One region of the Streptomyces sp. CNB091 genome, then DNA from elsewhere that is predicted to be linked to it. Evidence: riboswitches for the same ligand, from Rfam matches in the RefSeq annotation. Region 1 holds a riboswitch; each other region holds the start of a gene.
The links. Region 1 has a riboswitch for cobalamin ahead of D581_RS0120835 (ribonucleoside-diphosphate reductase subunit alpha). Riboswitches for the same ligand answer to the same signal wherever they lie in the genome.
Positions count from the first base shown of each region.

Region 2: linked by a shared signal. The riboswitch ahead of D581_RS0117345 (ABC transporter substrate-binding protein) and the one ahead of D581_RS0120835 (ribonucleoside-diphosphate reductase subunit alpha) in region 1 are both predicted to bind cobalamin.
Region 3: linked by a shared signal. The riboswitch ahead of D581_RS0113275 (cobalamin biosynthesis protein) and the one ahead of D581_RS0120835 (ribonucleoside-diphosphate reductase subunit alpha) in region 1 are both predicted to bind cobalamin.
Region 4: linked by a shared signal. The riboswitch ahead of metE (5-methyltetrahydropteroyltriglutamate--homocysteine S-methyltransferase) and the one ahead of D581_RS0120835 (ribonucleoside-diphosphate reductase subunit alpha) in region 1 are both predicted to bind cobalamin.

Region 1 covers NZ_KB899000.1:278,918-285,967, forward strand. The annotation lists gene D581_RS0120825 (hypothetical protein) at 122-802, shown strand; gene D581_RS0120830 (GNAT family N-acetyltransferase) at 871-1,380, shown strand; cobalamin riboswitch at 1,445-1,568, shown strand; gene D581_RS0120835 (ribonucleoside-diphosphate reductase subunit alpha) at 1,705-4,119, shown strand; gene D581_RS0120840 (ribonucleotide-diphosphate reductase subunit beta) at 4,119-5,135, shown strand; gene D581_RS0120845 (hypothetical protein) at 5,174-5,389, opposite strand; gene D581_RS0120850 (helix-turn-helix domain-containing protein) at 5,471-6,451, shown strand; gene D581_RS0120855 (D-Ala-D-Ala carboxypeptidase family metallohydrolase) at 6,511-7,050, opposite strand, start outside.
Region 2 covers NZ_KB898998.1:132,112-139,161, forward strand. The annotation lists gene D581_RS0117315 (isochorismatase family protein) at 1-390, opposite strand, end outside; gene D581_RS0117320 (nicotinate phosphoribosyltransferase) at 630-1,958, opposite strand; gene clpS (ATP-dependent Clp protease adapter ClpS) at 2,038-2,355, shown strand; gene D581_RS0117330 (DUF2017 domain-containing protein) at 2,437-3,048, shown strand; gene D581_RS0117335 (amino acid permease) at 3,415-4,866, shown strand; gene D581_RS0117340 (M67 family metallopeptidase) at 4,996-5,418, shown strand; cobalamin riboswitch at 5,539-5,729, shown strand; gene D581_RS0117345 (ABC transporter substrate-binding protein) at 5,768-6,766, shown strand; gene D581_RS0117350 (iron ABC transporter permease) at 6,763-7,050, shown strand, end outside.
Region 3 covers NZ_KB898995.1:338,420-345,469, reverse strand. The annotation lists gene D581_RS0113300 (hypothetical protein) at 74-1,423, opposite strand; gene D581_RS0113295 (alpha/beta fold hydrolase) at 1,608-2,735, opposite strand; gene D581_RS0113290 (class II aldolase/adducin family protein) at 2,869-3,528, opposite strand; gene D581_RS0113285 (inorganic phosphate transporter) at 3,806-5,068, shown strand; gene D581_RS0113280 (hypothetical protein) at 5,081-5,311, shown strand; cobalamin riboswitch at 5,463-5,592, shown strand; gene D581_RS0113275 (cobalamin biosynthesis protein) at 5,731-6,717, shown strand; gene D581_RS0113270 (cobyric acid synthase) at 6,758-7,050, shown strand, end outside.
Region 4 covers NZ_KB899014.1:118,369-125,418, reverse strand. The annotation lists gene D581_RS0133460 (pyridoxal phosphate-dependent decarboxylase family protein) at 1-1,295, opposite strand, end outside; gene metE (5-methyltetrahydropteroyltriglutamate--homocysteine S-methyltransferase) at 1,708-4,032, opposite strand; cobalamin riboswitch at 4,198-4,412, opposite strand; gene D581_RS0133450 (hypothetical protein) at 4,740-4,937, shown strand; gene cobF (precorrin-6A synthase (deacetylating)) at 5,086-5,874, opposite strand; gene lplAB (lipoate-protein ligase LplAB) at 5,987-7,050, shown strand, end outside.

The DNA of each region.
Region 1 (7,050 bases):
GAGATCGGGCCGCCGCACCCCTTCCACGGGTGCGGCGGTCCCTTTTCGCACCCTCGAACGGACTTCGGCGCCGCTCGATTTCCCGGTGCACGGAACCCTCACCGTACGAAAGGATGTGCCCATGACATCGCATCCCCGGCCGCCCCGGCTCCGTCCCGTACTCACGACCTTGGCGCTGGCGCTGAGCCTGGCGGCGGCGACGGGCTGCGGCACCCAGGTGGCGACCGGCACGGAGACGGCGGACCGGAGCGCCTCGGCGGACCCCGCGCCCGACCGGGCGGAGCTGGAGGCGCGGGCGCTGGCCGCGCAGACCGTCGCGGAGCACGTGTGGGTGACCGAAGTCCCGGGGTACGCCCTGGCCCGCCAGTCGGTCGGGGTGATCGGCGACGACGGGTTCGGCAGCGTCTACACCACGCCCGACGGCGGGCAGATCCAGCTGCGGGTGGAGCGCCGGGCGCACGCCGGGGCCGACTGTACGAAGGACCCCGCGCCCGCCGGCGGCCAGGAGCCCCTGAAGACGTGCGAGCGGGACGGTGACCAGTGGTACCGGGCCACGGATTCGGGCCACGCGTACGCACGGGAGCAGGGCGGACTCGTGGTCACCGTGAGCGGGGCGCCCGACGAGGTGGACCGGGCTACGCTGCGGTCGGCGGCACGGGCCGCCCACCGCGCCGACGACCGCGAGCTGGACCAGGTGCTGCCGCCTGCCGACGGGGCCGGGGGGCGGCAGCCGGTCGAACGCGGCGACCTGCCGCCGGTGGGCGACGGCGCCCCGAACAACGACGTGGGAGCGAGCGGCTGACAGGGGAGCGAGCGGCTGACGTAGAAGCGAGTGGCCGACGTAGGAGCTGACTTGGGGACGAGTGGCTGATGGACCTGACGATCAGAGCGGCGGAGCCCGGCGAGTACGCGGTCCTCGGCGAGATCATCGCCCAGGCGTATCTCGGCGACGGTCTGCTGGACGGCCCGCGGGACCCGTATCTGCTCAAACTGCGGGCGGTGGAGCAGCGTGCGGCCGAGGCCGAGGTCCTCGTCGCGCTCGACGTGGACGGGTCGGTGCTCGGCGGCGTGACGTATGCCGCACCCGGCACCCCGTGGCGCGACATCGCCGGTCCGGACGAGGCCGAGTTCCGGATGCTGGCGGTGGCCCGCGAGGGGCGTGGGCGGGGCGTGGGAGAGGCTCTCGTGCGGGCGTGCGCCGAGCGCGCCCGGTCCGCCGACGACGTGCGGGCGCTGGTGCTGTCGACGCAGCCGGGCATGCTCGGAGCCCATAGGATCTACCGTCGGCTCGGCTTCGTACGGACCCCCGAACGGGACTGGGAACCGGTGCCGGGACTACGGCTCATGACCTTCCGGCTGGAGCTGGAGGCGCCCTCCTGAGGGGCGCGTTGAATCGTCGCGACACAACATGTGGGGGCCGCTTCATCCGACGGCCCCCACATGTATGCTCGACCTCGCTGTCGCCGCAGGGGAATCCGGTGCGAATCCGGAACTGTCCCGCAACGGTGTGATCGGTGTGCTTTTGCGCACCCGCAAGTCCGAAGACCTGTCGACAGCGCGTCCGGCTCGACCGAACCGGACGCCAGACGTCCGGGTCTCGCGGATAGGCCGGTGGACGCCGTCAGCTGTGCTGCCCTGCCCCGGGTTTCGCGCTGCCCGGCTTCCCCGCCTGCCGCCGGCCCCTGCCGAGCGAGGGAAAGCCCAGTGACCATCGCGCCCGCCGATCCGGTTTCAGCCACCGAATCCGCTGCCTCCACCCCGTCCGGAGCAGGCACGAACGACGGACCCGGGACCGCCCTGCTGCGGACCCTGACCGACCTCACCGTCGATCTTCCCGACACCGACCCCGGACGGGTCGCCGCCGCCGCGCTGCGCGGACGCAACGCCCGCTCCGACGAGGCCGAGCTGCGCTCGCTGGCCACCGAGGCCGCCGCGGGGCTCATCTCCGAGGACCCGGCGTACTCCCGGCTGGCAGCCAGGCTGCTGACCCGCTCGATCGCGGACGAGGCCGCGGGCCAGGGTGCGACGTCCTTCTCCGCCTCGGTCGCCGTGGGCCACCGTGAGGGCCTGATCGCGGAGCGCACCGCCGCGTTCGTCGCGCTCCACTCGGCCGCACTGGACAAGCTCGTCGAGCAGGCCCTGACGGACGGCGCCGACGACCGCTTCGGCTACTTCGGTCTGCGGACGCTGCACAGCCGCTACCTGCTGCGCCACCCGATCACCCGGCAGGTCATCGAGACCCCGCAGCACTTCATGCTGCGCGTGGCCGCGGGCCTCGCCGAGGACGAGTCGGTGCGGGCGCTGGACGAGGTCGCCGCGCTCTACGGGCTGATGAGCCGGCTGGACTACCTCCCCTCCTCCCCCACGCTCTTCAACTCCGGCACCCGGCACCCGCAGATGTCCTCCTGCTATCTGCTGGACTCGCCCAAGGACGAGCTGGACTCGATCTACGACCGCTACCACCAGGTGGCGCGGCTCTCCAAGCACGCGGGCGGCATCGGTCTTTCGTACTCCCGCATCCGCGCCCGGGGTTCGCTGATCCGGGGCACCAACGGGCACTCCAACGGCATCGTGCCGTTCCTGAAGACGCTGGACGCCTCCGTCGCGGCGGTGAACCAGGGCGGCCGGCGCAAGGGCGCGGCGGCGGTCTACCTGGAGACCTGGCACGCGGACATCGAGGAGTTCCTGGAGCTCCGCGACAACACGGGCGAGGACCAGCGGCGTACGCACAACCTGAACCTGGCGCACTGGATCCCGGACGAGTTCATGCGCCGGGTCGACGCGGACACCGAGTGGTCGCTGTTCTCCCCCGCCGACGTGCCCGAGCTGGTCGACCTGTGGGGCGACGCGTTCGACGCGGCCTACCGGGCGGCCGAGGCCAAGGGCCTGGCCCGCAGGACGATTCCGGCGCGTGAGCTGTACGGCAGGATGATGCGGACCCTCGCGCAGACCGGCCAGGGCTGGATGACGTTCAAGGACGCCTCCAACCGGACCGCGAACCAGACCGCCGAGCCGGGCCGGGTCGTGCACTCCTCCAACCTGTGCACGGAGATCCTCGAAGTCACGGACGACGGCGAGACGGCCGTCTGCAACCTGGGCTCGGTCAACCTCGGCGCGTTCGTGGCGGACGGCTCGATCGACTGGGACCGCCTGGACTCCACGGTCCGTACCGCGGTGACCTTCCTGGACCGGGTCGTCGACATCAACTTCTACCCGACCGAGCAGGCCGGGCGCTCCAACTCCCGCTGGCGGCCGGTGGGCCTGGGCGCGATGGGCCTCCAGGACGTCTTCTTCCAGCTGCGGCTGCCCTTCGACTCCCCCGAGGCCCGCGCGCTCTCCACGAAGATCTCCGAGCGGATCATGCTGGCCGCCTACGAGGCGTCCTGCGACCTGGCGGAGCGCTCCGGCCCGCTGCCGGCCTGGTCCGAGACCCGGGCGGCGCGCGGGGTGCTGCACCCCGACCACTACGCCACCGGGCTGAACTGGCCGGAGCGCTGGGACGCCCTGCGCGCCCGGATCGCGAAGACCGGGATGCGCAACTCGCTGCTGCTGGCCATCGCCCCGACCGCCACGATCGCCTCGATCGCCGGGGTGTACGAGTGCATCGAGCCGCAGGTCTCCAACCTGTTCAAGCGCGAGACGCTCAGCGGTGAGTTCCTCCAGGTCAACGCCTACCTGGTGGACGAGCTGAAGAAGCTCGGCGTGTGGGACGCCCGCACCCGTGAGGCGCTGCGCGAGGCGAGCGGCTCCGTGCAGGGCTTCGCCTGGATCCCCGACGACGTGCGGGCGCTGTACCGCACGGCGTGGGAGATCCCGCAGCGCGGCCTGATCGACATGGCGGCGGCCCGTACGCCGTTCCTCGACCAGAGCCAGTCGCTCAACCTGTTCCTGGAGACGCCGACGATCGGCAAGCTCTCCTCGATGTACGCGTACGCCTGGAAGCAGGGGCTGAAGACGACGTACTACCTGCGTTCGCGCCCGGCGACCCGGATCGCCCGTGCCGCGTCCGGCCAGGCGTCGGCCGCCGCCCCCATTCCCGTACAGCAGGCGTCGGCTCCCGACGCGGACGCCATCGCCTGCTCCCTGGAAAACCCCGAGTCCTGCGAGGCCTGCCAGTAATGAGCACCAACGACCACAAGAACCTGCTCGACCCGGGCTTCGAACTGACCCTGCGCCCCATGCGCTACCCGGACTTCTACGAGCGCTACCGGGACGCGATCAAGAACACCTGGACCGTGGAGGAGGTCGACCTCCACTCGGACGTCTCCGACCTCGCCAAGCTGTCGCCGGGCGAGCAGCACATGATCGGCCGGCTGGTGGCGTTCTTCGCGACCGGTGACTCGATCGTCTCCAACAACCTCGTGCTGACGCTGTACAAGCACATCAACTCCCCCGAGGCGCGGCTGTACCTGTCGCGGCAGCTCTTCGAGGAGGCCGTGCACGTCCAGTTCTATCTGACGCTGCTGGACACCTATCTGCCCGACCCGGACGACCGGGCGGCGGCGTTCGACGCGGTCGAGGAGATCCCCTCGATCCGTGAGAAGGCGCAGTTCTGCTTCAAGTGGATGGACTCGGTCGAGAAGATCGACCGGCTGGAGACGAAGGCCGACCGCCGCCGTTTCCTGCTGAACCTGATCTGCTTCGCGGCCTGCATCGAGGGGCTGTTCTTCTACGGCGCCTTCGCGTACGTGTACTGGTTCCGCTCGCGCGGTCTGCTGCACGGTCTCGCCACGGGCACCAACTGGGTGTTCCGTGACGAGACGATGCACATGAACTTCGCGTTCGAGGTCGTGGACACCGTCCGCAAGGAGGAGCCGGAGCTCTTCGACGACGCGCTGGAGCAGCAGGTCACCGACATGCTGCGGGAAGCGGTCGAGGCGGAGCTGCAGTTCGGCCGCGATCTGTGCGGCGAGGGCCTGCCGGGCATGAACACCGAGTCGATGCGCCAGTACCTGGAGTGCGTCGCCGACCAGCGGCTCGCCCGCCTCGGCTTCCCGACGGTGTACGGGTCGGAGAACCCGTTCTCCTTCATGGAGCTCCAGGGCGTCCAGGAGCTGACGAACTTCTTCGAGCGCCGCCCGTCCGCCTACCAGGTGGCGGTCGAGGGCTCGGTCGGGTTCGACGACGACTTCTAGACCCTCCGGTTCCAGACCCTCCGGGCCCAACGGGTCTCTCAGACCCTGGCCCAACTTCTGAGGTAGGAGCGCCGCGCAGCCGTCACCGGTCGCGCGGCGCTCCGCGTTTCCGGGGGCCCCGCCGCCCGCCGCCCGCGTTCCGCCTCCCGCAGCTGGCGGTCGATGCGGCGATCGCGGGCGACGCCGAGGGCCACGGGCGCGAGGACGAAGGCGAAAAGTGCCGCTACGACCAGGTAGTTCAGGAATGTGTTCATGCCTCTACTCTGGACCGCCGGAACGAGAATCATCAGTGGCAGGACTGCCATGAGGCATCAAATAGCTGCCACACTCACACCATGCTGACCAATGTCGCCGCCCTCCTCCTCGACGAGGTCCACCCCTTCGAACTCGGCGTCCTGTGCGAGGTGTTCGGACTGGACCGCAGCGAGGAGGGCCTGCCGGTGCACGACTTCGCGGTGGTCTCCGCCGAGGGGCCCGTCCTGAACACCCACGCGGGCTTCACCATCTCCACGCCGCACGGCCTGGAGCGGCTGGAGGAGGCCGACCTCATCGCCGTGCCGGCGGGCAGCCACTTCATACGGCGGGAGTATCCCGAGGAGGTGCTCGACGCCCTGCGCCGGGCCGTCGCGCGCGGCTCACGGGTGCTGAGCGTGTGTTCGGGGGCGTACGTGCTGGGCGCGGCCGGGCTGCTGGACGGCCGCCGCTGCACCACGCACTGGCGGCACGCGGCGGAGCTGTCGCGGCGCTTCCCGAAGGCGATCGTCGAGCCGGACGTGCTGTACGTGGACGAGGGCGCGGTGATCAGTTCGGCGGGCACCGCCGCCGGGATCGACGCGTGTCTGCATCTGATCCGGCAGGAGTACGGCCAGGAGGCGGCCAACACCCTCGCCCGGCGGATGGTGGTGCCGCCGCACCGGGACGGCGGGCAGGCGCAGTACATCAGCCGCCCGCTGCCCCGGAGCTCCTGCGACACGGTCGGCTCGACCCTGGTCTGGATGGAACAGCACCTCGACCAGGAAATGAGCGTGGAGCAGCTGGCGGCGCTGGCGCACATGTCGCCGCGCACCTTCGCCCGGCGGTTCCAGCAGGAGACCGGGACCACGCCCTACCGGTGGCTGCTGCGGCAGCGGGTGCTGCTGGCCCAGCACCTGCTGGAGACCTCCGACCTGACGATCGACACGATCGCGGGGCAGACGGGGTTCGGTACGGCGGCGACCCTGCGACACCAGTTCGTGCGGTCGCTGGGCACCACGCCGAACGCCTACCGCCGCACCTTCCGGGGCCCGGCGACCGCCTCCGTGCCCGACGTCGCCTGAGCGCGCCGGGCACGGAGGGGCCTGCGGGACGTGCGGGAAGGTGCGGGGGGGCAGGAGGGTCAGATACCGCAGCTGGGCGCCGACCAGAAGCGGCTGGGGCCCTGGTTGACGTGCACGTGGTCGTTGTGGCCGCTGTAGCCCGGGCCGAGGATGCCCCGGAAGCCGTGGTAGCGGGCCTGCTTGGCCAGCGTGCACAGCGAGTGCGGGGAGGCGCCGAGGTCGACCGCGTCGCCGTACATATGGCGGCTGTTGGAGGCTCCGCCCACGGCGGCGTTGCAGGAGACGGAGCGGAAGCCGCTGGTGACCCGGATGGACTGGTCGCCCAGCGCGTGGCGCAGTGCCTCCAGCTTCCACATGCTGCTCAGCGCGTTGGCCTTGGCCGTGCCCGCGGCGACCTTCCCGCCGGCCCAGGTGCTGTTGCACTTGTTGAGCTCGGGGTACGTGAAGTGGATCGGCGTGCAGTCGTTGTCCTGGAGCGCGTAGAGCTTGGACTGGGTGGCGGGGCCGGCGATCCCGTCGGCCGCCAGGCCGTAGGCCGCCTGGAACCGCTTGACGGCGGCGGTGGTGGCGGGGCCGTAGGAGCCGTCGATGGCGAGCAC
Region 2 (7,050 bases), on a different contig from region 1:
GTCGCGGTCGCGCAGCCACTGGGCGAGTCCGGCCCCGTTCTCGTCGGAGCCCTCGAACCCGCTGTAAGCGGCCGCGTACGCACCCTTTTCGAACACCGTGTCGATCGCGCCGGAGGCGACGGCGGGCGCGAAGTTCGGGTGGAAGCCGACCCCCTCCGTACCGGCGACGCAGTGCACCGGCCAGGAGTGCTCGAAGTCCGGGCTGGGCGAGAAGTGGTCGCCCGGGTCGATGTGGTGGTCGCGGGTGGCCACCACGTGGCGGTAGCCGGGCTGGGCGTCGCCGATCAGGTCGGTGATGGCGGCGGCGACGTCGGCACCGCCCGCCACCGCGAGGCTGCCGCCCTCGCAGAAGTCGTTCTGAACGTCCACGACGATCAATGCGCGGTGCATGGCGGGTGTCCTTCGGTGGGGGCGGGAGCGGATGGGGCGGGGACGGGACGGGGGCGGGAGCTCGTGGGGCCGGAGCGGGGTGGCGCCGAGCGGAGGGGGGTGCCGGGGTTTCCGGGTGTGTCCGCGGGTTCGAGCCTAGGCACTGCACCGTCACAATCAAGCCCGTCGGCCAAACCCCCGGTTCCGGACCCGGCCGGTCCGGACGCCGGGGCGACCCTGGGGGCCGCCCCGGGCCGTTCTCAGGCGTACTCGGTCGGGATCACCGGCTCGCCCCGCGACAGCTGGATCGCCGACATCGGCAGCCCCGCGCGCGCCGCCACGTGCCGCTCCCGGATGGCCTCCAGGGGCTCCCGCGCGAGCACCTCGCCACCGCGCACCAGCTCCACCGGCAGCTGCCGGTCGGCCAGCTCCTCGGGGACCGGACCGGTGCCGATCACCTCGGCCTCGGCGACGCCGTGCTCGTCGGTCCGGCGGGCGGCCCACTTGCGGCCGCCCTTCGACGACTTCGCGCCGAGCGACTTCTTCGCCACCGGCACCAGCGGGGCGTCCGGCTCCGCCGAGCCGGCGCGGGCCACCAGCTTGTAGACCATGGAGCAGGTGGGGTGCCCGCTCCCGGTGACCAGCTGGGTGCCGACCCCGTACGCGTCCACCGGCGCGGCGGCCAGCGAGGCGATGGCGTACTCGTCCAGGTCCGAGGTCACCACGATCTTCGTGTCCGTCGCCCCCAGCTCGTCCAGCTGCTGCCGCACCCGGTGCGCGACCAGGAGCAGGTCCCCGGAGTCGATCCGTACGGCGCCCAGCTCGGGCCCCGCGATCTCGACGGCCGCCCGGACCGCCTCGGTCACGTCGTACGTGTCGACCAGCAGCGTCGTGCCCCGGCCCAGCGAGTCCACCTGCGCCCGGAACGCGTCGCGCTCGCAGTCGTGCAGCAGGGTGAAGGAGTGCGCGCTCGTGCCGACGGTCGGGATCGCCCAGCGGAAGCCGGCCGCCAGGTCGGAGGTGGCGTCGAAGCCGCCGACGTACGCGGCGCGGGCCGAGGCGACCGCGGAGAGCTCGTGGGTGCGGCGCGCGCCCATCTCGATCAGCCGGCGGCTCCCGGCGGCGGCCGACATCCGTGAGGCGGCGGCGGCGATGGCGGAGTCGTGGTTGAGGATGGAGAGGATCACCGTCTCCAGCAGCACGCACTCGGCGAAGGAGCCCTCCACGCGCAGGATCGGGGAGCCGGGGAAGTAGACCTCGCCCTCCGGGTAGCCCCAGATGTCGCCGCCGAAGCGGTAGTCGGCCAGCCATTCGAGGGTGGGCTCGTCGACGATCTCCTGCTGCCGCAGGAAGCCGATCATCTCGTCGTCGAAGTGGAAGTTCTCCACCGCGTCCAGCACCCGGCCGGTGCCCGCGACGACTCCGTAGCGCCGCCCCTCGGGCAGCCGGCGGGTGAACGCCTCGAAGACCGAGTGCCGGTCGGCGGTGCCGGCCCTGAGGGCCGCCTGCACCATGGTCAGCTCGTACTGGTCGGTGAAGAGCGCGGTCGACGGAACGCCGACCCGTCGCCCGAGGTCCGCTGAGTTCATGGCTGGGATGCTACCCCCTATTCGTCAAAGTGACGAGATGTGGGGTCCGTTTATGCGCGGGACCCGCCCGGGTGGCAGCATGGGACAGGTGAGCGTTGCTACCCCGCTAGAGATCGAACGTCCCGATTCGGCCGAGGAGACCTTCGCGGTCCCCGAGCCGGACGTCCCGTGGGTGACGCTCGTCCACAATGACCCGGTCAACCTCATGAGCTACGTGACCTACGTCTTCCAGGCCTACTTCGGCTACCCGAAGGACAAGGCCCACCGGCTCATGATGGACGTGCACCAGAAGGGCCGCGCCGTCGTCTCCAGCGGGAGCCGCGAGGAGATGGAGCGCGACGTCCAGGCCATGCACGGATACGGACTGTGGGCCACCCTCACCCAGGACCGCAACTAGAGCCGCCCGGGCCCGCCCGACCGCCCCGCTCTCGCCCGCCCCGCCCTCCCCCGCCCCGTTCGACCCACCATCGGAGAATCCATGGCCGGCCATTTCGAGGCCACCCCAGGCGGCGGCGCGGCCGTCGCGCTCGACGAGGTCGAGATCTCCATCCTGCGCTCCCTCGCCGTCCAGCTGCTCGAACTGATCGGCCCCGGCGAGACGCCCGCCGACGGCGAGGACCCGCTCGCCGCCCTCTTCGCCGAGGGCCCCAGCAAGCCGCCGTCCGACCCGGCGCTCGCCCGGCTCTTCCCCGACGCCTACGGCGGCCCCGACCGGCCCGCCGAGGGCGGAAAGCCGGAGGAGGAGCTCCGTGAGCTGTCCTCCGAGTTCCGCCGCTTCACCGAGAACGACCTGCGCTCCGGCAAGCGCGAGGACGCCGTCACCGTCGTCCGCACCCTGGACGCGCTCTCGCCCGCCGGGGACGGCGGCGCCATCCTCACCCTCACCGGCGAGGAGTGCCGCAGCTGGCTGCGCTCCCTCAACGACCTGCGTCTGACCATCGGCACCCGGCTGGAGGTCTCCGACGAGGACGAGGGCGGCGAGGGCTCGCTCTACCGGCTCCCCGACGCCGATCCGCGCAAGCCGATGGTGATGGCCTACCTCTGGCTCGGCGCACTCCAGGAAACGCTCGTCGAGACGCTCATGCCGTAAAGCGGTAAAGCGGTAAAGCCGTGAACGCAGAGGGCGCCCGCCCGCCCGCCGTGCCGGGGCGGGCGCCCTCTGCGTTCGCTCAACGGACGCTCAGATCCGCATAAAGATCACACCAAATGATCCGGCCTTTTCGTGCCAGACAGAACCCCTTGCCCGCTTTTTCCTGTGTCGTGCGCCACAGAATGTCCCATCGTGTCCCGCGACGGCCGTGTTAAATCTTCACGACCGCCCGGGAACGCCACCCCTGTTCCCGGGGGCGCCACGAACCGGCCGAACGCCGGCGGCACTCCATCCATATCCGGGGGGATCAGGACCTGATCCGCGGCCTTGTGAGGCGCGGATCGGCGTGGAGAAAGGCGCACCACCATGACATCGGCGCAGGTCGACGAGGGACAGGCCGACAAGGGCCGGCCCGGCGGCGACGCCGGGGGATCCGGGACCAGTGGCGAGGGATACCAGCGCGGTCTGGGCGCTCGTCAGATCCAGATGATCGCCATCGGCGGAGCCATCGGCACCGGGCTCTTCCTCGGCGCGGGCAAAGCCATCGACCGGGCCGGACCCAGCCTCGTCCTGGCCTACGTCATCGCGGGCCTGGTCATCTTCTTCATCATGCGGGCCCTGGGCGAACTCCTCATGTACCGCCCGGTCTCCGGTTCCTTCTCGGAGTACGCCCGGGAATTCCTCGGCCCGTTCTTCGGATTCGTGACCGGCTGGACCTACTGGCTCTTCTGGGTCGTCACCGGAATCACCGAAGTCACCGCCGCCGCCACCTATATGACGTACTGGTGGAACATTCCGCAGTGGCTGTCCGCCCTGGTGTTCACCGTCATTCTGTACGGCGCCAACCTGATCTCCGTGAAGCTCTTCGGTGAGCTGGAGTTCTGGTTCTCCATGGTCAAGGTCACCGCGATCATCGGCATGATCCTGATCTGCGCGGGCGTCCTCACCGTCGGATTCTCCGACGCCGGCGACACCGCCACCGTCGCCAACCTCTGGAACGACGGCGGCTTCTTCCCCAACGGCATCACCGGCACGCTCATGACGCTCCAGATCGTCATGTTCGCCTTCCTCGCCGTGGAACTCGTCGGCGTCACCGCCGGGGAGTCCAAGGACCCCGGGACCGTGCTGCCCAAGGCCATCAACACCGTGCCGTGGCGCATCGCCGTCTTCTACGTCGGCGCGCTGATCATGATCCTCTCGGTCGTGCCGTGGTCCACCTTCAAACCCGGCGTCTCCCCGTTCGTGAAGGCCTTCGAGGAGATGGGGTTCAGCGTCGGCGCCGCCGTCGTCAACTTCGTCGTCCTCACCGCCGCGCTCTCCTCCTGCAACTCTGGCATGTACTCCACCGGCCGCATGCTCCGCGACCTCGCCCTCAACGGCCAGGGCCCCCGCGCCTTCACCAAGCTGACGAAGAACGGCCTGCCGCTCGTGGGCACCACGTTCTCCGCCGCCCTGATGCTCGTCGGCGTCGGGATCAACTACCAGTGGCCCGGCGAGGCGTTCAACTACGTCGTCTCCTTCGCCACCATCTCCGGCATGTGGGCCTGGATCATGATCCTGTGCAGCCAGATCCGCTACCGCCGCATGGCCGACGCCGGTCTGCTCCCGCAGTCCTCGTTCAAGGCCCCCGGAGCCCCGTACACGAGCTGGTTCGCGCTCCTGTTCATCGGCATGGTCATCGTCATGATGGCGATCGACGAGGACGCCAGGATCTCGCTCTACTGCGCACCCCTGTGGGCGCTCATCCTCTTCGTCTCCTACCGGGCGCTCCAGGCGCGCACCCCGGAGAAGAAGACCACCACCGAGCCCCACCACTGACCCGGGGGCGGGCCCCACACCGCCCCCTCCCGGACCGCCCCGGCCGCCCCAACGGCCGACGTGTCCAGCATGCGGCCCCTTCCGTACCACCCACCGGTACGGAAGGGGCCGCCCGCATATCCTGGCGCCATGCTGACCATCACCCAGACGCTCTACGACCAGATCGTCGCCCACTCCCGCGCCGACCACCCCGACGAGGCGTGCGGAGTGGTCGCGGGCCCGGCCGGGACGGACCGCCCCGAGCGCTTCATCCCGATGCTCAACGCCGCCCGCTCGCCCACGTTCTACGAGTTCGACTCGGCCGACCTCCTCAAGCTCTACCGCGCGATGGACGACCGCGACGAGGAGCCCGTGATCGTCTACCACTCGCACACGGCGACCGAGGCCTACCCCTCCCGCACCGACGTCACCTACGCCAACGAGCCCGGCGCCCACTACGTCCTGGTCTCCACCGCCGACACCGACGACGCCGGACCCTTCCAGTTCCGCTCGTACCGCATCGTGGACGGCGAGATCACCGAGGAAGACGTGCGGGTCGTCGAGGCGTACTGACCCACCAGGGACTCACGAGGGACCCACCAGGGACTCACGAGGGACCCACCAGGGACTCACGAGGGACCCACCAGGGACCCACCAGGGACCCAGCCAGGGACCTACGAGGGTGCCCCCGCAGGGCCCCCGCACGGGTCTGGCACACTGCTCCCAGACCCAACAAGGCAGCAGGAACCAGGAAGCCGGTGCGAATCCGGCACGGTCCCGCCACTGTGACCGGGCCCCCTCCCACGCGGACGACTCCCCAGCGGACGACGTCGCACCGGAGGGCGGCCCGGAAGTCAGGAACTGGCCCGCCGCCTTCTCGCATCGACCAGGGGACGCGGAAATCCCCCGGAGAGGCCTCGCCATGTCCCGGCGCACCCCCGCGCTCATAGCCGCCGCCGTGCTGCTCCCGCTCGCCCTCACCGCCTGCTCCTCCTCCGACGGCGACGCCGCCGCCACCGGGGACAGGGCCGTGGCGAAGAGCGACGGATTCCCGTACACCGTGAAGAACTGCGGTGTCACCACCACGTTCGAGGCCCCGCCGAAGCGCGTCGTCACCATGAACCAGCACGTCACCGAGATCATGCTGGAGCTGGGCCTGGCGAAATCCCTCGTCGGCACCGCCTACCTCGACGACCAGGTCCTGCCGAAGTACGCGGAGGACTACGCGTCCGTCCCGGTCATCGCCAAGGAGTACCCCTCCTACGAGCAGGTCCTCGCCACGAACCCCGACTTCGTCTACGGCGGGTACGCCAGCGCGTTCGCGGCAGGCGACGGGCGCGGGCGCGCGGCGCTGAAGAAGTCCGGCATCGAGAGCCGGCTCAACACCGAGAGCTGCACCAAGGGCGACCAGCCCATGGACACCCTCTACGACGAGATCCGCGAGCTCGGCCGCACCTTCGGCGTCACCGACCGCGCCGAGGCCTGGATCAAGCAGGCCAAGGCCGACAACGCCGCCACCGCCAAGAAGCTCGCCGGCCTGAAGCCCGTCTCCGTCTTCGTCTACGACAGCGGCGACAAGACCGCCTTCACCGCGGGCGGAGAGGGCATCGGCAACGAACTGATCGAGCGGGCCGGCGGCACCAACGTCTTCGCCGACCTCGACAAGCCCTTCGGCGACGCCTCCTGGGAGAACGTCGTCGCACGCAAGCCCGAGGCCATCGTGATCTACGACTACGGGGCCACCACCGTCGAACAGAAGAAGAAGCGCCTCCTCACCGACCCGGCCCTCGCCGACGTCCCCGCCGTCAAGAACAAGCGTTTCGCGGTCATGCCGCTCTCCGACGCCGTCCTCGGCGTCCGCGTTCCCGCCGCCGTCGGCAAACTCGCCGCCCAGCTCCACCCGGGGGCCACCACCCCGTGAGCTGCCGCACCCCCGCACCGCGGCGGCTGCTCCGCTACACCCTGGTCGTCGGCACCCTCGCCGCGCTCCTCGCCGCCGCCGTGCTCGCCGCGCTCGCCCTCGGCTCCGTCCGCATCCCGCCCGGCCAGGTCATCGACATCCTGACCGGGCAGGCGGACGCGAGCCCCTTCCGCACGATCGTCCTGGACGTCCGGCTGCCCCGGGTGCTGCTCGGCATCGTCGTCGGCGCCGGACTCGCCGTCATCGGCACCGTCCTCCAGGCCCTCGTACGCAACCAGCTCGCC
Region 3 (7,050 bases), on a different contig from region 1:
GCGGGCCGGGCGGCTCCCCGGCGCGGCGGCGGTCGGGTTCCGTGCGGGGCCCGGGGGCCGCCCGGGCCCCGGGTCAGGCTCCTCCGGTGTGCACCTGGAAGGCGGCCCGGCGGACCGCCTTGGCCAGGGCCGGGTCCGGGTGCGCCGCGGCCAGGGCGACCAGGACCTGGACGGTGCGCGGGTGGCCGACGGCCCTGACCTCGTCGAGCAGGGCCGGGACGGTGCCCTGGACCGCGGAGTCGAGGTGGCGCACCAGCAGCGCGGTCTCGCCGTGATCGGCGACGGCCGCCGCGGTGTCGACCCAGAGCCAGGTGGCCTCCTCACGGCTGAGGACGTCCGGGGCGTCGTCCGGGTCGTTGCCCTCGTACTCGGCGAGCCAGAGCAGCGCGTAGGGCCGCAGCGAGGGTTCGGCGAGCACGGCCCGGACCTCGGGTTCGGCGGGGGCGCCGACGACCCTCAGCGCCTCGAAGGCCAGTCCGCGCAGCAGCGCGTCCTCGCCCCGGGCGACGGCCAGCAGTTCGGCGACGGCGCTGCCGACGGTGCGGGCGGCGAGCCAGGCGCGGTATTCGGCGCGGGCCGGGCCGGGGGTGAGCCGGGCGCAGCCGAGGAGCATGTCGGCGGCGGACTGCTCGATGTTTCCGGCCGGGCTCTGGGCGGCGACGCAGATCTGTTCCAGCTTGACCCAGACCGCCCAGTTGCCGAGCGGGGTGAGGGTGGCGTGCCCTTTGCCGAGCGTCAGCGCCCCGACGGCGGCGAGGCCCTCCAGGGCCCAGTCGAGCAGCAGGGCGTTGAGGTCGGCGCTCCGGGCGGGTCCGGCGCCGTTCTCGGCCGTCGCTGCCCGGGCGGGGGTCTCCGCCGGGGCGGCGGGCGCGGTTCTGCCGGGCCCCAGGGGCACTTCGCAGCGCTCCTCCTGGAGTTCGGCGACGCGCTGCCCGAGGAGGTCCAGCAGGGCGGGGACGGTGACGGGCCCCGCGGAGAGCTGGAGGAGGGAGAGCACCTGGGGCACGGCCTCGACGGCTTCGGCGACCGCCCCCGCCTCGATGTCCGCGGGTGCGGCGTGGACGAGCGACCAGGCGTCGAAGAGCGCCACCCAGCCGCGCAGGACGGCGGAGTCGTCCCGGTCCCAGGCGCGCAGCCGCCAGCCGGGGCGGGCGGTGTCGCCGTGCAGTTCGATCAGTCCGGCCAGCCGGGCCCGGTCCCAGCCGGCGCGGACCTGCGCCGGGGAGAGTTCCAGAGCGGTGGCCGCCCGTTCGAGGGCGTGGGCCGCGAGCGGGGCGGCGGTGCCCGGCCCCGGCGTGCCCGCCGCCCAGTGGGCGATGCGTACGGCGTCGGCGAGCACCGTCCTGGCCTGGCGCGCCAGTTCCGTACGGGGCGGGGTGCCCTCGGGGGGCCGGGGAGCCGGCCTGGTGCGCCGGGTCGTCACGGCCTTGCGGGCGGTGGCGAGGGGTCGCGGGCGGACAAGTCGCAGCCTGGAGTCGCGCGGAGTACGGGACGTCACGGGAGCAGTCTTGCCCCTGACGGCCCGAAAGCCCAAACGGAAGGCGTTTCGCCGGTACGGGAAAGGTTCCCCCGGTGCGGCGGCAAGCGGGAGAGTTCACCCCATCGGCTCACATCAGGGGGGTGAGAAAGCGTCGCAGGGTCTCCTCGTAGCGGGCCGGGCCGGCGTTCCACATCGACGCATGCGGAGCCTGCGGCACGGCGTGGAGACTGACCACGTCCGGGCGGCGGGCGGCGAGCTCGCGGGAGGCGGCCCAGGGGGCGATGGTGTCGTCCGGGCCGTGCAGGATCAGGGTCGGGGTGCGCAGGGAGGCGGGCGCCGAGGTCTCCAGCAGCGCGGCGGCGTTCATCCCGGTCCTGCCCTGGGCGGCGCGGACGGCGAGCGGCAGGAGGGCGGCCGGGACCCCGCGGGCCGCGGCCAGGGCGCGCAGGGTGACCTGCCAGTCCAGCACCGGGGAGTCGAGGACGAGGCCGCTGATCCGGTCGCGGAGCGGGGACTCGACCGCGGCGTACAGGGCCATGGTGGCGCCGGTGGACCAGCCGTGGACGATCACGTTGCGGGCCCCGTGGCGCAGGGCCCAGCGGACGGCGGCGTCGAGGTCGCGCCACTCGGAGGCGCCGAAGTGGCTGAGGCCGTCCGCGGGGCGGGGGGCTCCGGGGTCGCCCCGGTGGGCGAGGTCGAGCACGGGGAAGCTCTGTTCGTGGAGGAACCCCATCAGGTTCATGGGGTGGGCCCGGGTGGTGCCGAGGCCGTGCACGGTGATGACCCAGGTGTCGCGGGCGCCGGGGACGTACCAGGCGGGCAGGGTGCCCAGCTCGCCGGGGATCTCGACCTCCTGGTGGTCCAGGCCGAGGTCACCGCTCGGGTCGCCGTCGTACAGCGCGGGGGTGAGCCGCACTTTCGCGCCCGGTTCGAGGAGTCCCCGGCCGACGCTCTCCAGCCTGCGGACGACGGTGTCGGCGGCCTGGGAGGCCCCTTCGACGACGGGCCCGACGACCGCGTGGACGCCGGGCCCGGACAGGCCGTAGGTGCCGGGCCTGAGCGCCGAGAAGGACCGGGTCAGGGTGACCTGTCCGGCCGCCGTGGCGTGCACGGTGAGTCTGCGGTCGGCGGGGAGGGGACGTCCGGGCGTCGCTCTGAGGGCGACGTCGCTGGCGTACCGGCCGGCCGCGACCGCTGTCGCACCGACGCCGAGGATCGTGGTGACGGCCGTTGCCGTCGCGGTTACCGGGCGCACCGCTTCAGTGTCGTGGGGCGGGAGGCGGGCTGCCAGTGGGCGGGGCCGTCCGGGTCGGACGCGGGCCGGGGCCGGTCCGGGGCCGTGGCCCGGGCCCCGGTGGTCCACGGGGGTGCTCGGAGGCAGACGGGGGTCAGCCGGGCTGGCCGTATCCCTTGAGGGCTTCCGTCGCCTCGGCCAGCTGGGCCGCGTCGAGCAGGGACGGGGTGCGGCCGGGTAGGGAGCTCGCGGTGAGCCAGAGGCGGCAGAGCCACTCCAGTTGGGCGGTGCGCTCATAGGCCCGGTCGAGCGTGTCGCCGTAGGTGACGGTGCCGTGGTTGGCCAGCAGACAGCCGGTGCGGCCCTCCAGGGCGCCGAGCATGGCCTCGGCCAGTTCCGGGGTGCCGTAGCGGGCGTAGGCGGCGGTGCGGACGGGGCCGCCGAGGAGGGCGGCGGCGTAGTGGACGAGCGGCACCTCGGTGACGAGGGTGGAGACGGCGGTGGCGTGCACGGCGTGGGTGTGCACCACGGCGGCGGCGTCGGTGGAGCGGTAGACGGCCAGGTGGAGGGGGAGTTCGCTGGTCGGACCGAGGTCGCCGAGGACCTGGCGGCCTTCCAGATCCACGCCGACCGCGTCGTGGGGTCCGAGCCGGTCGTAGGGCACCCCGCTGGGCGTGACCAGGACCAGGTCGCCGACGCGGGCCGACACGTTGCCCGAGGTGCCGACGACCAGGCCGTCCGCCGCGCTGCGGCGGGCGGTCGCGACGACGTCCAGCCAGGTCCGGCCGACGGATTCCGAGTGCTGCTCGCTCATGGGGCGAGCGTAGGGGTCAAGAGGCGCAACCGGAACGTCACATGAGAGGTGACGGAGGTCTCTTCCGAGTGCCGAACAGCCGTTCAAAATGTTCGCCATCCAGTGGCAAAGAGCAGCCCACGCCCCGCCCCACAGGCACCATGCGGCCCCTCCCGGACACAAGCGGAGGGAGCGCACTCCGTTTGGAGTCACCGCAGCGCCCTGCCCAGTTCATCTTCCGTTCATCCAGGTTGCCTACGGTCCATGTGCCACTGACGTCGAACGATTGCCTGGGTAAATGGAACACATCACGCTGCTGCTTGCGATTGTGGTCGTGACAGCTCTCGTGTTCGATTTCACGAACGGTTTCCACGACACCGCCAACGCGATGGCTACGACCATCTCGACCGGCGCTCTGAAGCCCAAGACAGCGGTGGCGATGTCCGCCGTTCTCAACCTGATCGGCGCGTTCCTGTCGGTGGAGGTCGCCAAGACGATCTCCGGCGGGATCGTCAACGAAGACGGCATCAGAACCGAGGTCATCTTCGCGGCGCTCGTCGGCGCCATCCTGTGGAACCTCCTGACCTGGCTGGTCGGCCTGCCCTCCAGCTCCTCCCACGCCCTGTTCGGCGGACTGATCGGCGCCGCCGTCATGTCGGCCGGCTGGTCCTCGATCAACGGCGGCACCGTCGTCACCAAGGTGCTGCTGCCCGCGATCGCGGCCCCCCTGGTCGCCGGTATCGCCGCGATGCTGGCCACGCGGCTGACGTACCGGATCAACCGGAACGTCACCGACGAGGGACAGCTCAAGTCGACCGCCAAGGGCTACCGGACCGGACAGATCGCCTCCGCCGGTCTCGTCTCGCTCGCCCACGGCACCAACGACGCCCAGAAGACGATGGGCATCATCACCCTGGCGCTCGTCACCAGCGGTGTCCTGGCCCCCGGCTCCAACCCGCCCATGTGGGTCATCGTCTCCGCCGGTGTGGCCATCGCGCTCGGCACCTACCTCGGCGGCTGGCGCATCATCCGCACGATGGGCAAGGGACTGACCGACCTCCAGCCGCCGCAGGGCTTCGCCGCCCAGACCAGCGCGGCGACGGTCATCCTGGCCTCCTCGCACCTCGGCTTCTCGCTCTCCACCACCCAGTCCTGCTCCGGTGCCGTCATGGGCGCGGGCCTCGGCCGCAAGGGGGGCGTGGTCCGCTGGTCCACCGCCACCCGGATGTTCGTCGCCTGGGGGCTGACGCTCCCGGCGGCCGGTCTGATCGGTGCGGGCGCCGAGTTCCTGACCAAGCAGGGCCCCTGGGGCATCGCCGTCACGGCGGTCATCCTGGTGGGCGGTTCGTTCGCCATCTGGCTGGCCTCGCGCCGCCAGCCGGTCGACCACACCAACGTCAACGACACGGACGGGGAGGGCGAGCCCCAGGGCGTCGTCACCACCGCCATGGCGGCGGTCCAGCCGCCGCCCGTCGGCGGCCCGGCCGCCGACCTCGCAACCACCATCCCGGCCCCGGCCTCGGCGCCCGACGACCCGGCCCGGCCGCCGGCCAAGGTGTAAGGACAGATCCGCATGAAAATCGACTGGGCAGCTCTCGCCTCCGTCTTCGGTGTCAGCCTTGTGGTCACCGTCGCGCTGGTCGGCCTCTTCACCCTGGGCATCGTCGCCCTCTCCAAGCAGTCCGCCACGGCCGGAAGCAACGCCGCCGGCGGGTCGGTCGCGCTGGCGCGCACCGGCGCGTACGCCTGCTTCGCGGCGTGCGTGGCCGCGGTCACGTACGGGATCTACCTGATCGTCGCCTGACCCCGTACCCCGCACCCCTTCGGGCCGGACACACTCTCGTGTGTCCGGCCCGATGTGTGTCTGCGCACAGTGGAGCCCCGCAGGTCAACAGCGAGTTGACGGCTGTTCGCGGGGCGTGGTGGACTGCCGGAGCCATTTACGGCGACAGCAGAGGAAGCCGGTGCGAATCCGGCGCGGTCCCGCCACTGTCACCGGGGAGCGCTCCCCCACACCGGAACGTCACGGCCCGCTCACGTGGGCTGGAAGGCCGGGGGAACCGCGGATCCGGAAGCCAGGAGACTCTCGTCGCCGGTCACGTCGTACCAGGGCGCGGACCCTGAGTGAGGACATACGCCATGCCCGGCCGCCGTGTGCCCCTTCCTGTGCCCCCCACGACAGGCCCTCGCGCCGGAACACCTCTCCCCGCGACCGGCTGAGCCATGCGTGCCGACCGCGTTTTCGCGTACGGCGCCACGGCCGGGCTGATCGCCGACGCCCTGTTCGGCGACCCCCGCCGGGGCCACCCCGTCGCCGGGTTCGGCCGCGCCGCCGCGCGGGTGGAGTCCCTGCTGTGGCGTGACGGCCGGGGGCGGGGCGCGCTGCACACCCTCGTCTGCGCCGGAGGCGCCGTGGGGGCCGCAGCGCTGACCGCGCGCGCCGTCCGGGGACGCCCCGCGCTCGCCGTCGCGCTGACCGCCGCCACCGCCTGGTCCGTCGTCGGCGGGACGTCACTGGGGCGGGAGGCCCGCGCCATCGGCGGCGCCCTGACCGCCGGGGACCTGGAGGTGGCACGGGAGCGCCTGCCGCGTCTGTGCGGGCGCGATCCCCACTCCCTGGACGGTCCGGCCATCGCCCGCGCGGTCGTCGAGTCGGTCGCCGAGAACACCTCGGACGCCGTCGTCGGCGCGCTGGTGTGGGGGGCGATCGGCGGGGTGCCGGGGCTCGTCGGCTTCCGGGCGGTGAACACGCTCGACGCGATGGTCGGCCACAAGTCGCCCCGCTACCGCCGTTACGGCTGGGCCTCGGCCCGTCTGGACGACCTCGCCGGGTGGCCCGGCGCCCGGCTGACGGCCGCGCTGGCCGTGGCGGGCGGCGGGCGGCCCCGGGAGGCCGTACGCGCCTGGAGGGCGGACGCGGGGCGTCACCCGAGCCCGAACGCGGGGCCGGTGGAGGCCGCGTTCGCGGGAGCGCTCGGTGTGCGGCTGGGCGGGACCCTGGCGTACGCGGGGCGCGTCGAGCACCGGCCGGTGCTGAACGGGGAGTCCGGGCGGGACGTGCGGGGCGCGGACATCGAACGCGCGGTACGGCTGTCGCGCCGGGTGAGCGCGCTGGCCCTCGGCGTGTGCGTGGCGGGGCGGATGGTCGCGGGCCGCGTGGTCGCGCGACGGTCGCTGGCAGGGCGGCAGCGGGGTCGGGGGCGGTCATGAACGGTCCGGCACGGAACGCGGTACGGGAACGGGAGCGGGCATGAGCGGCGGGCTGCTGGTCGCGGGGACCACATCGGACGCGGGCAAGAGCGTCGTCACGGCGGGCATCTGCCGGTGGCTGGTGCGCCGGGGCGTGAAGGTCGCGCCCTTCAAGGCCCAGAACATGTCCCTGAACTCCTTCGTGACCCGGCAGGGCGCGGAGATCGGCCGGGCCCAGGCGATGCAGGCGCAGGCCGCCCGGGTGGAGCCGACGGCCCTGATGAACCCGGTGCTGCTGAAACCCGGCAGTGACCGGTCCAGCCAGGTCGTGCTGATGGGCAGGCCGGTGGGAGA
Region 4 (7,050 bases), on a different contig from region 1:
CGGACAGCGGCGACCACGGCGTCGCCCGCCTCGTCCGGCAGCACGTCGGCCACCGCGGGGCGGAACAGCACGGTGCTGATCCCGATGTCGCCGGGGCGGCGGCGCAACGCGGGGCGGGCGTCGACGGCCCGGCCGAGCTCCTGTGCCGTACGCACGCAGTGCTCCACCAGTTCGCCGAGCCCTCGGCGGCCGAACGCCCGGAAGGTGACCGCCATCTTCAGGGCGTCGGGGCGCCGGGTGGTGCGGATCGAGCGGCCCAGCAGGTCCGGGAGTCCGGCCTCGGTGTCGTCGTCGGCGTTGAGGTAGTCGGCGCGCAGGGACAGCGGCGCGAGCATTCCGGCGTCCGCGACGGCCAGGGCTCCGGCGGCGACCGGCTGCCAGCCGAGTTTGTGCAGGTCGAACGTTACGGAGGCGGCGTGCTCCAGGCCCGCGAGCAGCGGGGCCAGCCGCTCGCTGAACAGCAGCGGACCGCCGTAGGCGGCATCGACGTGGAGCTGGGCCGCGTGCCGCTGCGCGACACGGGCGATCTCCGGCAGCGGGTCGATGCGCCCCTCGTCGGTGGTGCCCGCGGTGGCGACGACCAGCAGCGGTGCACCGGCGAGGGCGGCCAGCGCGTCGTCGAGGGCGGCCGGGTCGATCCGGCCGTCGCGGCAGACGATGACCACGGGGGCGGGCAGACCGAGCATCCATGCGGCGCGATGGACGCTGTGGTGGGCGTTGACGCCGGTCACCACCCGGAGGGCGCCGGGGGCTGCCCGCTCCCGGGCGAGAAGCAGGGCCACCAGGTTGGACTCGGTGCCGCCACTGGTGATGAGGGCGTCGGGGGCGGGGGCCGTCGGGTGGACCAGGCGGGCCAGTGCGGCCGTGGTCAGCTCTTCGATCACGCCGGCGGCGGGCGCCTGGTCCCAGGAGTCCATGGAGGGGTTGAGGGCCGCCCCGGCCAGGTCCGCCGCGACGGCGACGGCGAGCGGCGGGCAGTGCAGATGGGCGACGCAGGCGGGGTCGGCCGGATCGGCGGCCCCTTCCGCGACCGCGCGGACCAGGTCGCCGAGAGCGGCCTCGGGACCGATGCCCTCCTCCGGCAGGACCGGGGTACAGAGGGCGAGGGTGCTCCGGGCCACGGCCTCGGGCCCTCCGGCGGGCAGCGGGCCGCCTCGGGCCGGGACGGCCTTCTCCAGCGCGTCCAGGACGATCGCGGTGAGGGCCCGTAGCCGGTCCGGCCCGTGCGCACCGCCCGCGACGAGGCCTTCCCGGGGCCCTTCCGGTCCGGGAGCCGGCTGCGTACCGTCGCTCACACCCCACGCTCCGCGGGGAGTTCGCAGGACGGCAGGTCCTGAGCACGCAACATGGCGAAGTCCTTCGGTCGGAGTGCGCGGCGGGTCGTGCGGGTGTGCCGCCCCGCGCGCGGGGCGGCACCGGTCGCGGAAAGATCCACAACCGGGTATTCGCTGGTTAGGCTAACCTAACTCCGACCGCGCCAAAGAACGCGTTGCCGTCGTAGGGGTGACCCACCGGCGTCCGAACTACCGTTCCCCCGAGCGTAGTCGGGACGGAGCCGACGGCCCATGCCGACGCGAGTGCGGCAGCCCCCGCCCGCCTGCGCAGACGCGTCGAGCCGGGGCCTCGGCCGGGGGCGCCCTCTCCGGAGCCGTACGGGCAGGGCCCGGTGCGGGAGCGCTGGTGACCGCCTCCCGCACCGGGCACGGATCACGCCGCTTCGGTGGGCAGCTCCGCGCGGATCGCCCGCGCGGCGGCGACCAGGTTCTCCAGGGAGGCCCGGGTCTCGGGCCAGCCGCGGGTCTTCAGGCCGCAGTCCGGGTTCACCCACAGGCGTGTCGCCGGGATGGCCTCAAGTCCTTTGCGCAGCAGGGACGCCGCCTCCTCGGTGCTGGGGACGCGCGGGGAGTGGATGTCGTAGACGCCCGGGCCCGCCTCGCGGGGGTAGCCGTGGGCGGCCAGTTCGCGGGCGACCTGCATATGGGAGCGGGCCGCCTCCAGGCTGATGACGTCGGCGTCGAGGTCGTCGATGGCCTGGACGATGTCGCCGAACTCCGCGTAGCACATGTGGGTGTGGATCTGGGTGTCCGGACGCACCCCGGAGGTGGCGAGCCGGAAGGACTCCGTCGCCCACTCCAGGTACGCGGCGTGCTCGGCCGCCCGCAGCGGCAGTGTCTCGCGCAGCGCGGGCTCGTCGACCTGGATCACCGAAGTTCCGCTCGTCTCCAGGTCGTTCACCTCGTCGCGCAGGGCGAGGGCCACCTGGCGGGCGGTGTCGCCGAGCGGCTGGTCGTCGCGGACGAAGGACCAGGCGAGCATGGTGACCGGGCCGGTGAGCATGCCCTTGACGGGGCGTGCGGTCAGCGACTGCGCGTACGTCGTCCAGCGCACCGTCATCGGCCCGGGGCGCGAGACGTCGCCCGCGAGGACCGGCGGCCGGACGTACCGGGTGCCGTAGGACTGCACCCAGCCGTGCTGGGTGGCGAGGTAACCGGTGAGCTGCTCGGCGAAGTACTGGACCATGTCGTTGCGTTCGGGCTCGCCGTGCACCAGGACGTCCAGTCCGGCCTTCTCCTGGAAGGAGAGGACCTCGCGGATCTCGTCCTTGATGCGCTCCTCGTACCCGGCCTCGTCGATCCGCCCCGCCCGCAGGTCGGCGCGCGCGGTGCGCACTTCGGTGGTCTGCGGGAACGAGCCAATGGTGGTCGTCGGCAGCAACGGCAGCCCGAGGTGGGCACGTTGGGCGGCGGCGCGCTCCGGGTACGGCTGGGAGCGGCGGCCGTCCGCGTCGGTGACGGCCGCCGTACGGGCGCGGACAGCCGGGTCGCGGGTGAGCGCGGCGTCGGTGCGGGAGGCCAGGTCGGCGCGGTTGGCGGCGAGTTCGGCCGCGATGGCGTCCGTGCCGCCGCCCAGACCGCGGGCCAGGACGACGATCTCCTCGGTCTTCTGCTGGGCGAAGGCGAGCCAGCGGGCGATCCCCGGATCGACGCCCTGCTCGGCGGCGGCGTCCAGCGGGACGTGGAGGAGGGAGCAGGAGGCCGAGACGTCGACCCGGCCGGCGAGGCCGAGGAGGGTGCCGAGGGTGGCGAGCGACTTCTCGTAGTCGTTGATCCAGATGTTGCGGCCGTTCACGACACCGGCGACCAGGCGCTTGCCGGGCAGTCCGCCGGCCGCCGCGAGGTCGTCGAGGTTCCCCGCGCCGGACTCGGTGAAGTCCAGGGCCAGCCCGTCGACGGGGGCCTTGGCCAGGACCGCCAGCGCTTCGCCGAGCCGCCCGAAGTAGGAGGCGACCAGCAGTCGGGGCCGGTCGGCGTGTCCGCCGAGCTCGCGGTAGGCGTGGGCGGCGGCGTTCAGCTCGGCCGGGGTGCGGTCCTGGACGAGTGCGGGTTCGTCGAGCTGCACCCAGGTGGCGCCCGCCGCGCGCAGGTCGGCGAGGACCTCGGCGTACACGGGAAGCAGCCGGTCCAGGAGGGTCAGCGGCTCGAAGTCCGCCGCCGCCCCGGGGGCCGCCTTGGCGAGCAGGAGATAGGTGATGGGTCCGACCAGCACCGGCCGGGGCGTCAGACCGAGGGCCAGCGCCTCCTGGAACTCCGAGACCTGCTTGGCGGAGTCGGCGGCGAACTCCGCATCCGGGCCCAACTCCGGGACCAGATAGTGGTAGTTGGTGTCGAACCACTTCGTCATCTCCAGCGGGGCGACGTCCTGCGTGCCCCGGGCCATGGCGAAGTAGCCGTCGAGGGCGTCGGCGTCGACGGCCTCGCGGTGCCGCTCGGGGACGGCGCCGACCATGACGCTGGTGTCCAGGACATGGTCGTAGTACGAGAAATCACCGGTCGGCACCTCGTGGACCCCGGTCTCGACGAGCCGCTGCCAGGTCCCCCGGCGCAGCTCGGCGGCGGTCTCCCGGAGGGCGTCGGCGTCGACGCGGCCCTTCCAGTAGCCCTCGATGGCCTTCTTCAGTTCACGGTTCCGGCCCTGGCGGGGGTAGCCGTACACGGTGGCCTGTGCTGCCGCGGCTGCGGGCTTCGCTGTCACGTGACTCTCCTTCGCGAGCGTGTCTGCGGGACAGACCCCGGGACGGGACGCGGACGCGGAGGGATGACGCACCGGGCGGAGACCGGGACACGTGGAACCGTGTCCGTCCGCCCGGTGGTTACGCCGACCCGCCCACGAGGTCACCGAGATCTCCGCACGCGAACGGTCGCGTGCGGGCAACGGGCAGGTCTTCGGACTCGCGGGCACGTCTGCCGGGGCAGACACCTAATGACCGTCGCTTCCCAGACCCGGCCGGGCCCAGTGCGTATGACGGCGGTCGTTCCCACTCACCGCTGCGGGGCAGTCCCGGATTCCCACCGGGTTCCCTCTTACGACACCCTGCCTGGCGGACAGGGCGAACCAGCTGCGCCGATCAGCCTAAGCGGACGCCCGGCCCGCGCACACCGTTGTTCACACTTCGGATGGTGACGTGGGACACGGGTCGGTGAACTCCCCCGACGCCGGCTCGGACTCCGTCACGGCGGGACGCCGCGCCGGGCCACGCCCGTTCTCCGCTCGTTCGGCCGTTCGTCAACCGCGTGCTGACCACCGGTCAGGTCGGGCGCGTCCACTGGACGTGACAGTGACACAGATGTAACCGAATGGCGTAGGGACTGCGGAACCACCGAGCGTCACAAGCCGTTCTTCTTCCCACTACACGGCCGCCGACCCACGGCGAGGCCGACCGAGGAAACGGAATACGCCAGATGAAGAAGACAGTCGGGTGGGCCCAGGACGGCGACGACTGGACGATCACCGTGAACGGCACGCTGTATCGCGCGATCGAACGACCGGCGGACGGCCGGGTGCACGACTACCTGGTGCGGGGCGACGACCTCACCGCCGAATGCCCGAGCCTGGGGCACGGGCTCGGCGTGATCAGGGCGCATGAGACCCGGCGCTGACACCCCTGGCACTCCCCCACACCCCTGACGCCCCTGTTGGTCCGACGACGGGGTGCGGAGGCCCTCGCCGCCCGCGCCTCGACGTGGACCCGTCAGTCATCGGCCGTCAGCCACCGGCCGTCAGCCACCGGCCGTCAGGCATCGGCCGTCAGTCGCCGCCCGCGCCGGGCGGTCGGCTCAGCAGGTAGGTGTCCATGATCCAGCCGTGCCGTTCACGCGCCTCCGCACGCAGCCCGCTGATCCGGCCGGCCACCTCGTCCAGCGGGCCGGAGACCAGGATCTCCTCCGGGGTCCCGATGTAGGCGCCCCAGTGGATCCACCATCCCCTGCCCGTCAGCTGCGTGAAGCTCTCATGTCCGTCGAGCATCACGACAAGGTCGCAGTCCTCGGGGAATCCCTGGGCGAGACGTCGCCCGGGGGTGATGTGGATGGGGCGGCCGACCCGGTTCAGGGTGACGCTGTGCCGGGCGGCGAGGGCGGAGACACTGCTGATGCCGGGGATCACCTCGTGACTGAATTCCACCGTTCCGCGGCCTCGGATGTCGTCGAGGATCGCGAGAGTGCTGTCGTACAAGGACGGGTCGCCCCACACGAGGAAGGCTCCGCACTGCCCCGGTGCGAGCTCCTGGACGATCAGGCGTTCACAGATGTCGGCGCGGCGGTGGCGCCAGTCGCGCACCGCCGAGGTGTAGCGCCCGGCGTCCTGCTGGGTGCGGTCCCGCCACGGGTCCTCGGCCTCGACGACGCGGTAGGGGCCGGTGAGGTGTTCGTCGAGGATGTCCCGCCGCAGCCGGGTCAGCGCGTCCTTCTCCTTGCCCTTTCCCAGCACGAGGAAGACGTCGACGCGGCGCATGGCCTTCACCGCGGCGAGCGTCAGATGGTCGGGGTCGCCGGCGCCCATGCCGATGACGAGGATGTGACGGGGTGCGTCGCTCATGTCGGCCGATCATGCCAGGGGCGGGCGGGATGAACCGGTCCCGAGCATGCGTTGTAGACGTTTGTGCCCGGCTCACAACGAGTGGCCGGGACCCTAGGGCGGAGGCATGGCTGTGCACGGTGAGTACAAGGTTCCCGGCGGCAAGCTGGTCGTGGTGGACCTGGAGGTGGCGGGCGGGGCGCTGCGGAACGTCCGCGTCGCGGGGGACTTCTTCCTCGAACCCGACGAGGCGATCCTCGCGATCGACGCGGCCCTGGAGGGCGCCCCGGCCAACACCGACACGGCCGGGCTCGCGGCCCGGATCGAGGCGGCGCTGCCCGACTCCACGGTGATGCTCGGACTGAGCGCGGAGGGCGTCGCCGTCGCCGTACGCCGGGCGCTCGCGCAGGCCACGGAGTGGAGCGACTACGACTGGCAGCTGATCCACGAGGCCCCGCAGTCGCCCGCGCTGCACATGGCGCTGGACGAGGTCATCACCGCCGAGGTAGCGGCGGGGCTGCGGCCGCCGACGCTGCGGGTCTGGGAGTGGGACTCCCCCGCCGTGATCATCGGCAGCTTCCAGTCGCTGCGCAACGAGGTGGACCCGGCGGGCGTCGAGCGGCACGGCGTGAACGTCGTACGCCGGATCTCCGGCGGCGGCGCGATGTTCGCCGAGCCCAGCTCCACCATCACCTACTCGCTGGCCGTCCCGCAGTCCCTGGTCTCCGGGCTGTCGTTCGCCGACAGCTACGCCTATCTGGACGACTGGGTCCTCGAAGCCCTCGCGGACATGGGCATCAAAGCCTGGTACCAGCCGCTCAACGACATCGCCACCGAGGTCGGCAAGATCGCCGGGGCCGCACAGAAGCGGATGGTCGGGCCGGACGGCGGTCCGGGAGCCGTGCTGCACCACGTGACCATGGCGTACGACATCGACGCCGACAAGATGCTGGAGGTGCTGCGGATCGGCAAGGAGAAGATGTCCGACAAGGGCACCCGGTCCGCGAAGAAGCGCGTCGACCCGCTGCGGCGGCAGACCGGGCTCCCCCGCCAGAGCGTCATCGAGCGCATGATCGAGTCGTTCCGCAAGCGCCACGGACTCACCGCGGGCAGCGTCACGGAGGCCGAGCTGGCGCGCGCCGAGGAGCTCGTACGCACCAAGTTCGGTACGCCGGAGTGGACCGCCCGGGTGCCGTA